Regions from separate parts of the Mesorhizobium sp. INR15 genome, predicted to be linked through region 2. Evidence: riboswitches for the same ligand, from Rfam matches in the RefSeq annotation. Region 2 holds a riboswitch; the other holds the start of a gene.
The links. Region 2 has a riboswitch for thiamine pyrophosphate ahead of thiC (phosphomethylpyrimidine synthase ThiC). Riboswitches for the same ligand answer to the same signal wherever they lie in the genome.
Positions count from the first base shown of each region.

Region 1: another riboswitch for thiamine pyrophosphate. It lies ahead of thiB (thiamine ABC transporter substrate binding subunit); the one in region 2 lies ahead of thiC (phosphomethylpyrimidine synthase ThiC).

Region 1 is NZ_CP045496.1:1,503,993-1,508,404, reverse strand. It holds gene thiP (thiamine/thiamine pyrophosphate ABC transporter permease) at 1-767, opposite strand, end outside; gene thiB (thiamine ABC transporter substrate binding subunit) at 776-1,783, opposite strand; TPP riboswitch at 1,826-1,940, opposite strand; gene GA829_RS07255 (thiamine diphosphokinase) at 2,043-2,687, shown strand; gene GA829_RS07250 (ABC-F family ATP-binding cassette domain-containing protein) at 2,689-4,412, shown strand, end outside.
Region 2 is NZ_CP045496.1:2,925,157-2,929,568, reverse strand. It holds gene GA829_RS14295 (L-aspartate oxidase) at 1-1,462, shown strand, start outside; gene nadC (carboxylating nicotinate-nucleotide diphosphorylase) at 1,459-2,328, shown strand; TPP riboswitch at 2,414-2,530, shown strand; gene thiC (phosphomethylpyrimidine synthase ThiC) at 2,634-4,412, shown strand, end outside.

The DNA.
Region 1 (4,412 bases), 1.4 Mb from region 2:
GCGAAGGTTAGAGCGATCTGCAGCAGCGTCAGCGTCACCGCGCGCGCCGGATCGAAATCGAACCGCAGCGACTGATAGATACCGACTTCGAGTGTCGTCGCGCGCGGCCCGCCACCCAGGATGAGGACAATCGTGAACGACGTGATGCAGAGCATGAAGACAAGTCCGGCAACGCCGGGTAGCGCCGCACGCAATGTCGGCCATTCGATCAGCCGGAACGCCGGCCGGGCACCCATGCCGAGCTGGCTCGCCAGCCGCCACTGGTCGGCCTGTATGGTCTGCAGGGACTCTAGAAACAGCCGCACGCTGAGCGGCAGGTTGAAGAAGACATGGGCGATGAGAATCCCGGACAGGCCATAGATATCAGGCCAGCCCTGCTCCCCGAATGCATTGAACAGGCCGGCGAAATAACCGGCATGGCCATAGAGCGCCAGAATGCCGAGGGCCGCAACGATGGCCGGCAACGCCAGCGGCACGGCGAAGAGTTGCAGGATGAAGCCGCGGCCGAAGAAGCGTGGATGCCGCGACAGCGCACGCGCCACGAACAGAGCCGGCGCCACCGAAAGCAGCGTCGAGAGGGCTGCCTGCCACAAGGTGAAGCGAACGACGCGCAGAAGAAAGGGATCGAAGGCTGCCCGGGCGCCCGAAAGGTCTTGAACGCCTTCGAAAAGCAGCCCGGCAAACGCGCCGCCGATCAGCAGCGCGATTGCCGCGAGCGCGAGAACGCCGGCGTTGACACGGGAATCGGTCGGAAGCGCCGGCGCCATCGCGTTGCTTATTTGCTCATCACGGCCAGCCATTCATCAACCCACGCCTTGCGATTGGCGGCAACTTCTTCCGGGCTGAACAGCAAGGTCTTGGTCGGCTTCACCAGCTTGTCGAAGGCCGGATTGAGCGGCTTGCCGGTCTTGCCGGCCGGGTACATCCAGTTGGTTTCCGGAATGGCGTCCTGGAATTTCGGCCCGGTCATGAAGGCCATGAACTTCTCGGCCAGCGGGTTCTTGGCGCCTGACGTGGTGATGCCGGCAACCTCGATCTGCAGATACTCGCCTTCCTCAAAGGAAGCTGCCTGGTAGCGCTCGGTGTTCTCGGCAACCATGTGGTAGGCCGGTGACGTCGTGTAGGACAGCACCATCGGAGCCTCGCCCTTGGTGAACAGGCCGTAGGCCTCGCTCCAGCCCGGCGTGACGGTAAGCACCTTCGACTTGAGCTTGGCCCAGGCCTCCGGCGCCTTGTCACCATAGACCGACTTCACCCACAAGAGCAGGCCAAGGCCCGGCGTCGAGGTGCGCGGATCCTGGATGACGATCTTGTCGCCGGCGCTGCCCTCGACCAATTCCTTCAGGCTCTTCGGCGGCGTCTTCAGCCTTTCGGTGTCATAGACGACAGCGAAATAGCCGTAGTCGTAGGGCACGAATGTATCGTCGCTCCAGCCGCCCGGCACATTGACGTCGGCCACCGCGCCATGCGGCGCGAACAGGCCTGTGGCCTTGGCCTCGGCGGTCAGGTTGGTGTCGAGGCCAAGCACGATGTCGGCCTTGGTCGAGGCCCCTTCCAGCTTGACGCGGTTGAGCAGCGCCACGCCGTCGGCGACCGAGACGAATTCGACATCGCAGCCGCATTCGGCTTCGAATTCCTTCTTCACCACGGGGCCCGGGCCCCAATCGGCGGTGAAGCTTTCATAGGTGTAGACGGTGAGCTTGTCCTTGGCGAAGGCCGGACTGGCAACACCAAGAGCCACAATGACGATTGCCGGGACAACGGGGTAGAAAAACGTGCGCATCGGCGCCTCCTTCGTTCAAATTGAAAGGAATTGAGGCGTCGGCTTACCGAAACGTCTAATCCCTCCGCCGGTACAAGCCGGATCAGGTTCAGCGGGTTGGCGAGACTGCCTCTCAGCCGGTCCGCGAAGATCGCGTCCGGCACCCCGTTAGAGCGTTTCGACACATAGGCCCGGCGGCTGTACCGTGCAAGTGGAAGTTTGCCGGGGCTACAGGTCACGGCCTTCCGTTTCCTTTGCGGGGCTGATAAGGGCCACGCATATGAGCACTTTCACCATCCTGCTTGGCGGCGATCTCATCCGCACGCCCCGGCTCGACCGTCAGGTCGAGGGCACACGCGTGATCGCGGCCGACGCCGGCATTGGCCATGCGCGCACGCTGGGCCTGATGCCGGAACTCTGGGTCGGTGACTTCGACTCGGTGCCGGCCAACTTGCCGGATGATCTCGCTTCGGTGCCCCGGCGGACTTTCCCTGCCGAGAAGGACAAGACCGATGGCGAACTCGCCATATCGGCCGCGCTGGAGCATGGCGCCACCAGCCTTATTCTCGTCGGCGCCTTTGGCGGCAAGCGTGCCGATCACGCCTTCCTGCATCTGGCACTCGGCCTGAAGTTGGCCGAGGCCGGAACAAAAGTGCTGCTGACCAGTGGTGCGCAGGAGGGCATCCCCTTGCTGCCCGGGAAAGCCGGCTTCGACTTTGCCGACGGCACGCTGTTTTCGATCCTTGGTTTTTCCGAACTCTCCGGCCTGACCGTCATCGGCGCCAAATGGCCGCTGAACCATGTCGAGGTCGCGTTCGGTTCGTCGCTGACCATCTCCAACGAAGTCAAGGGCAGCCTCCAGATCGCGCTTGGCCATGGCCGCGCGCTGCTGCTTGCCCACCCTTACCCCTTGCCTGAAAGTTGACATGGCCCCGCCTCTTCTCAATCTCGACGGGATAAAACTGACCTTTGGCGGCACGCCTCTGCTGGATGGCGCTGCCTTGACCGCTTCGGCCGGCGACAAGATCGCCCTAGTCGGCCGTAACGGCTCCGGCAAGTCGACGCTGCTGAAGATCGCAGCCGGGCTGATCGAGCCGCAGGATGGCGAAGTGTTCCGCCAGCCTTCGGCCACCATTCGCTATCTGCCGCAGATGCCCGACATGGAGGGCTTTGCCTCTGTCCGCGCCTATGTCGAGGCCGGACTTGGACCTGCCGACGATCCTTATCGGGCGAGCTACCTGATGGAACATCTCGGTCTGTCCGGCGAAGAGCGCCCCAATGATCTCTCGGGTGGCGAGGCGCGGCGCGCCGCCCTTGCCCGCGTCATGGCGCCGGAACCCGACATCCTGCTGCTTGATGAGCCGACGAACCATCTCGACCTCCAGGTGATCGAATGGCTCGAAGAAGAACTCAGCCGCACCTCTTCCGCGTTGATCGTCATCTCGCACGACCGCCGTTTTCTCGAACGTGTATCGCGCGCCACCATCTGGCTCGATCGCGGCCAGACCCGCCGGCTGGACAAGGGCTTTGGCCATTTCGAGGAATGGCGCGATCTGGTGCTCGAGGAAGAAGAGCGCGAACAGCACAAGCTTGGCCGCCAGATCGTGCGCGAGGAGCATTGGCTACGCTATGGCGTGACCGCGCGGCGCAAGCGCAACATGCGGCGTCTCGGCGAATTGCAGACCATGCGCCAGCGCCATCGCGGCCATCGCGGCGCCGAGGGCGCGGCGACCATGGTGGCCAGCGACGCGGCCGAATCCGGCAAGCTGGTGATCGAGGCCAAGAACATCGCCAAGAGCTTTGGCGACCTGACCGTGGTCAAGGAATTCTCCACCCGTATCCAGCGCGGCGACCGCATTGGCCTTGTCGGACCGAACGGCGCCGGCAAGACGACGCTGCTGAAGATGCTGACCGGCGAGATGAAGCCGGATGTCGGCTCGGTCCGGCTCGGCACCAATCTGGAGATCGCCACGCTCGACCAGAAGCGCGAAGCCGTCGACCCCGCCGAAACCTTGGCGCAATACCTCACCGACGGGCGTGGCGAAAACCTCGTCATCAATGGCGAGCAGCGCCATGTCGTCTCCTACATGAAGGACTTCCTGTTCAAGCCGGAACAGGCGCGGACACCGGTGCGCGAACTCTCTGGCGGTGAACGGGCCCGGCTGCTGCTTGCCCGTGTGCTGGCGCGACCGGCAAATCTTCTGGTGCTCGACGAGCCGACAAACGATCTCGACATGGAGACGCTGGAACTGCTGCAGGAACTGGTCGCCGGCTTTGCCGGCACCGTCATCCTCGTCAGCCACGATCGCGACTTCCTCGACCGCACCGTCACCAGCCTGATCGCGCCTGACGGCGCCGGCCGCTGGATCGAATATGCCGGCGGTTACTCGGACATGCTGGCGCAGCGTGGCGGCACAAAGCTTGATGACCGCAAGGCCCGGGCGAAGGCTGAGAATGGCGAGGCGACGGCACCCGTCAAAAGCGAGACGGCGGCACAGAAGGGTCCAGCCAAAAAGCTGTCGTTCAAACAGAAATTCGCGCTGGAATCGCTGCCCAAGAAGATCGAAGCGGTGATGACGTCGATCTCGCGGCTGGAGAACAACATCGCTGATCCGGCCTATTACGAGCGCGATCCGGCCTCGTTCCAGAA
Region 2 (4,412 bases):
TCTGGCGCCCGGGCCGGTGCTGCTGCTGTCGCGGTCGCCGCTTGGCGCGGACGCCTCCAGCGCGTGGGCGCAAGGCGGGCTAGCCGCCAGCCTGGGCGCCGATGACGACCCTGCGCTGCATCTCGCCGACACGCTGGCCGCCGGCGACGGCCTTTGCGATGCGCAAGCCGCAAGGCGCATCCTGTACGCGGCGCCCGCCGCGATCGAGCATCTGGCGCGGCTTGGGGTTCGCTTCGATCGTGCCGGCGACGGAACCCTGCATCTGGGGCTGGAGGCCGCCCATAGCCGCCGGCGCATCGTTCATGCCGGGGGTGACGGCAGCGGACGCGAGGTCATGCGCGCGCTTGTCGCCGCCGTGCGGTCCACGCCGGGTATTGAGGTCATCGAAGGCGTCGAAGCGTGCCGGCTGGCCATGAACGACGGCAAGGTCACAGGCGTCCTGGCGCGTTCCACGACGGGCCTGCTGTTCTTCGCCACGGGACGGGTCGTTCTTGCCACTGGCGGCATCGGCGGCCTGTTCCATGACACGACAAACCCGCTCGGCAGTTGCGGCCAGGGCCTGGCGCTGGCAGCGCGTGCCGGTGCAACCCTCGCCGACCTCGAGTTCATCCAGTTCCACCCGACCGCGCTTGATGGCCCGGGCCGGCCGATGCCGCTGATCAGTGAGGCGGTTCGCGGCGAAGGCGCAATAATCGTCGACGAGACCGGGCAGCGCTTCCTCGATGGCGTGCCGGGCGCCGAACTCGCGCCGCGCGACATCGTCGCGCGCGCCGTCTGGAGACATCTTGGCGACGGCCATCGCGCCTTCCTCGACGTGAGCGAAAAACCGGGCGCGGCTTTCGCGAAGCATTTTTCAGAGATCGCCGCGGCCTGCCGCAACATCGGCATCGATCCGGCGCGCGACCTCATCCCCATTCGGCCGGCCCAGCATTACCACATGGGCGGCGTCGCCGTGGACCTGGCCGGGCGTACTTCCGTTGCGGGTCTCTGGGCTTGCGGTGAAGTCGCTGCGACCGGGCTGCATGGCGCCAACCGGCTTGCCAGCAACTCGCTGACCGAGGCCGCCGTCTGCGCGCGCTGGGTCGCCGAGAGCGTGGCGGGTTCTCCCGAGGGCTGCGCAACGCGAATGGAGGCGACGGAGCAGCCGGCGTCCGATCCTGGACCCATACGCCCTCTCCTGTCGCGTGCCCTCGGCGTCATCAGGGACGGCGAAGGGTTGGAAGCGACCGCGCGTGGCTTGCTGCCGCTGGCGCAACGCCAGGGCACGCCATCCGATCCCGCCATTGTCGGGCTGATGATCACGATTGCCGCCTTGCGGCGCCAAGAGAGCCGCGGTGCTCATTTCCGCACGGACTTTCCCCATCATGCGGCCGTCGCCCGCCGCTCCGAAATCACGCTTCAAGCCGCCTTGACGGCAGCGCAAGAGATCGCACACACGCCAGCGTTGGAAAGCGTCACATGACGAACCTCTCGCCACTACCCGCGATCATGCTCGAGCCTCTGGTGCGAACCGCTCTCCTCGAAGATCTTGGCAGGGCCGGCGACCTGACCACCGATGCCATCGTGCCGAAAGACAGTCATGCCAGAACAGTGCTTTCGGCGCGCCAGGCCGGAACTGTCGCCGGGCTCGATCTGGCGGTGCTGGCGTTCCAGCTCATCGATCAGAATGTCGAGATGACCATAAATCACGCCGATGGCAGCGAAATCGCGCAAGGCGACATCATTGCGTCGGTCAGCGGTCCGGCGCGGGCCATTCTCACGGCGGAACGCACGGCGCTCAATTTCCTCTGCCATCTGAGCGGCATCGCCACGGCCACGGCATCGGTCGTCGCGGCGATCCGCGGCCATGGCGCGAAAATCGTCTGCACGCGCAAGACCACGCCGGGATTGCGGGCGGTCGAGAAATACGCGGTGCGCGCCGGAGGCGGCTGCAATCACCGCTTCGGCCTCGATGACGCGATCCTGATCAAGGACAACCACATCGCCATCGCCGGCGGCATTCGCCCGGCCGTCGAGCGGGCGCGGGCCGGCGCCGGCCATCTCGTCAAGATCGAGGTCGAGGTCGACACGCTGGCCCAGTTGGAAGAGGCGATGGCCTTCGCCCCCGACGCTGTCCTGCTCGACAACATGTCGGCCGAGCAATTGCGCCAGGCGGTGGCGATGGTTGCCGGCCGGGCGATCACCGAGGCGTCGGGCAGGATCACGCCCGCGACAGCGCCCGCCATTGCCGCGACCGGTGTCGACCTGATTTCTATCGGCTGGTTGACTCACAGCGCACCGATCCTCGATATCGGTCTCGACTTCAGCGAGCTTGACGGTCCGGACTGACCGGTCGACCAACTCCAACGGATCGCGCGGGTCGCGGCGTCGGCCGAACGCGCTTGACAAAACAGCGCCGGACCGTTCAACTCCAGACATTCACCAGGGGGGTCCCGACAAGGGGCTGAGATACTGCTGGCTTTCGCAGCGCAGTGACCCGTTGAACCTGATCCAGTTCATACTGGCGTAGGGACGGTGCAAGCGCTTTGCGGGAATCCATGCCCGAAGACCTGTCTCGGCAGGTCAGCCAAAGCGTCTTTTCATCCTTCCGGCACAGAACTGGGTCTCCAATGCAATGAGCAAAGGAGCCTCATATGAATGCCTTGACCCCTGCGGTTTCCACGGGACCGCTGCCTGCCTCACGAAAAATCCACAAACCCGGCGTGCTTCATCCGCGGATCAGGGTGCCGATGCGCGAAATCTCTGTCCATCCGACAGCGGGCGAACCGCCCGTGACGGTCTACGATCCATCCGGCCCATATACCGATGAGACGGTCGAAACCAGCATCGACAAAGGCCTGGCGCGGCTTCGGCACGAATGGATCGCCGCGCGGGGTGACGTAGAAGCCTATGACGGCCGCCATGTCAGGCCGGAAGACAACGGCTTCGCCGTGGGCGAGCGTCTGACGCCGGAATTCCCCCTTCGCAACCGCCCGTTCAAGGGCAAGGCCGGCAAGGCGGTGACCCAGCTTGCCTATGCCCGCGCCGGCATCATCACACCTGAGATGGAGTTCGTCGCCATCCGCGAGAACCTCGGCCGCGAGATCCTGCATGGCAAGCTGCAACGCGACGGCGAAGCCTTCGGCGCGGAGCTTCCTGATTTCGTCACGCCCGAATTCGTGCGCGACGAGGTGGCGCGCGGCCGCGCGATCATCCCCGCCAACATCAACCATCCCGAGAGCGAGCCGATGATCATCGGCCGCAATTTCCTGGTGAAGATCAACGCCAATATCGGCAACTCCGCCGTCACCTCCTCGATGACCGAGGAAGTCGAGAAGATGGTGTGGGCGATCCGTTGGGGCGCCGACACGGTGATGGATCTGTCGACCGGCCGCAACATCCACAACATCCGCGAATGGATCGTGCGCAATTCGCCGGTGCCGATCGGCACCGTGCCGCTCTATCAGGCGCTCGAAAAGGTCGGCGGCGTCGCCGAGGACCTGACCTGGGAAGTCTATCGCGACACGCTGATCGAGCAGGCCGAGCAAGGCGTCGACTATTTCACCATCCATGCCGGCGTCAGGCTGCATTACATCCCGCTCACGGTCGAGCGGGTCACCGGCATCGTCAGCCGAGGCGGCTCGATCATGGCGAAGTGGTGCCTGCATCATCACAAGGAGAGTTTCCTCTATGAGCATTTCGAGGAAATCTGCGACATCTGCCGCGCCTATGACGTCTCGTTCTCGCTCGGCGACGGACTTCGTCCGGGCTCGATCGCCGACGCCAACGACGCCGCGCAATTCGCCGAACTGGAAACGCTTGGCGAACTGACGAAGATCGCCTGGGCCAAGGACTGCCAGGTGATGATCGAGGGGCCTGGCCATGTCCCCATGCACAAGATCAAGCAGAACATGGACAAGCAGCTCGCCATCTGCGGCGAAGCACCCTTCTATACGCTCGGGCCGCTGACGACCGATATAGCGCCAGGCTATGACCACATCACATCGGGCATCGGCGCCGCCATGATCGGCTGGTTCGGCACCGCCATGCTCTGCTACGTGACGCCCAAGGAGCATCTCGGGCTGCCGGACCGCAACGACGTCAAGATCGGCGTGATCACCTACAAGATAGCAGCGCACGCCGCCGACCTCGCCAAGGGCCATCCGGCGGCGAAAGTCAGGGATGATGCCCTTTCCCGCGCGCGCTTCGAGTTCCGCTGGGAAGACCAGTTCAACCTCTCGCTCGACCCGGAAACAGCCCGGTCCTTTCACGATCAGACCTTGCCGAAGGAGGCGCACAAACTGGCGCATTTCTGCTCCATGTGCGGGCCGAAATTCTGCTCCATGCGCATCTCCCATGACATCCGTGCCGAAGCGCAGAAGGAAGGGATGGCGGCGATGGCGGAAAAATACCGCGATGGCGGCAATCTCTAC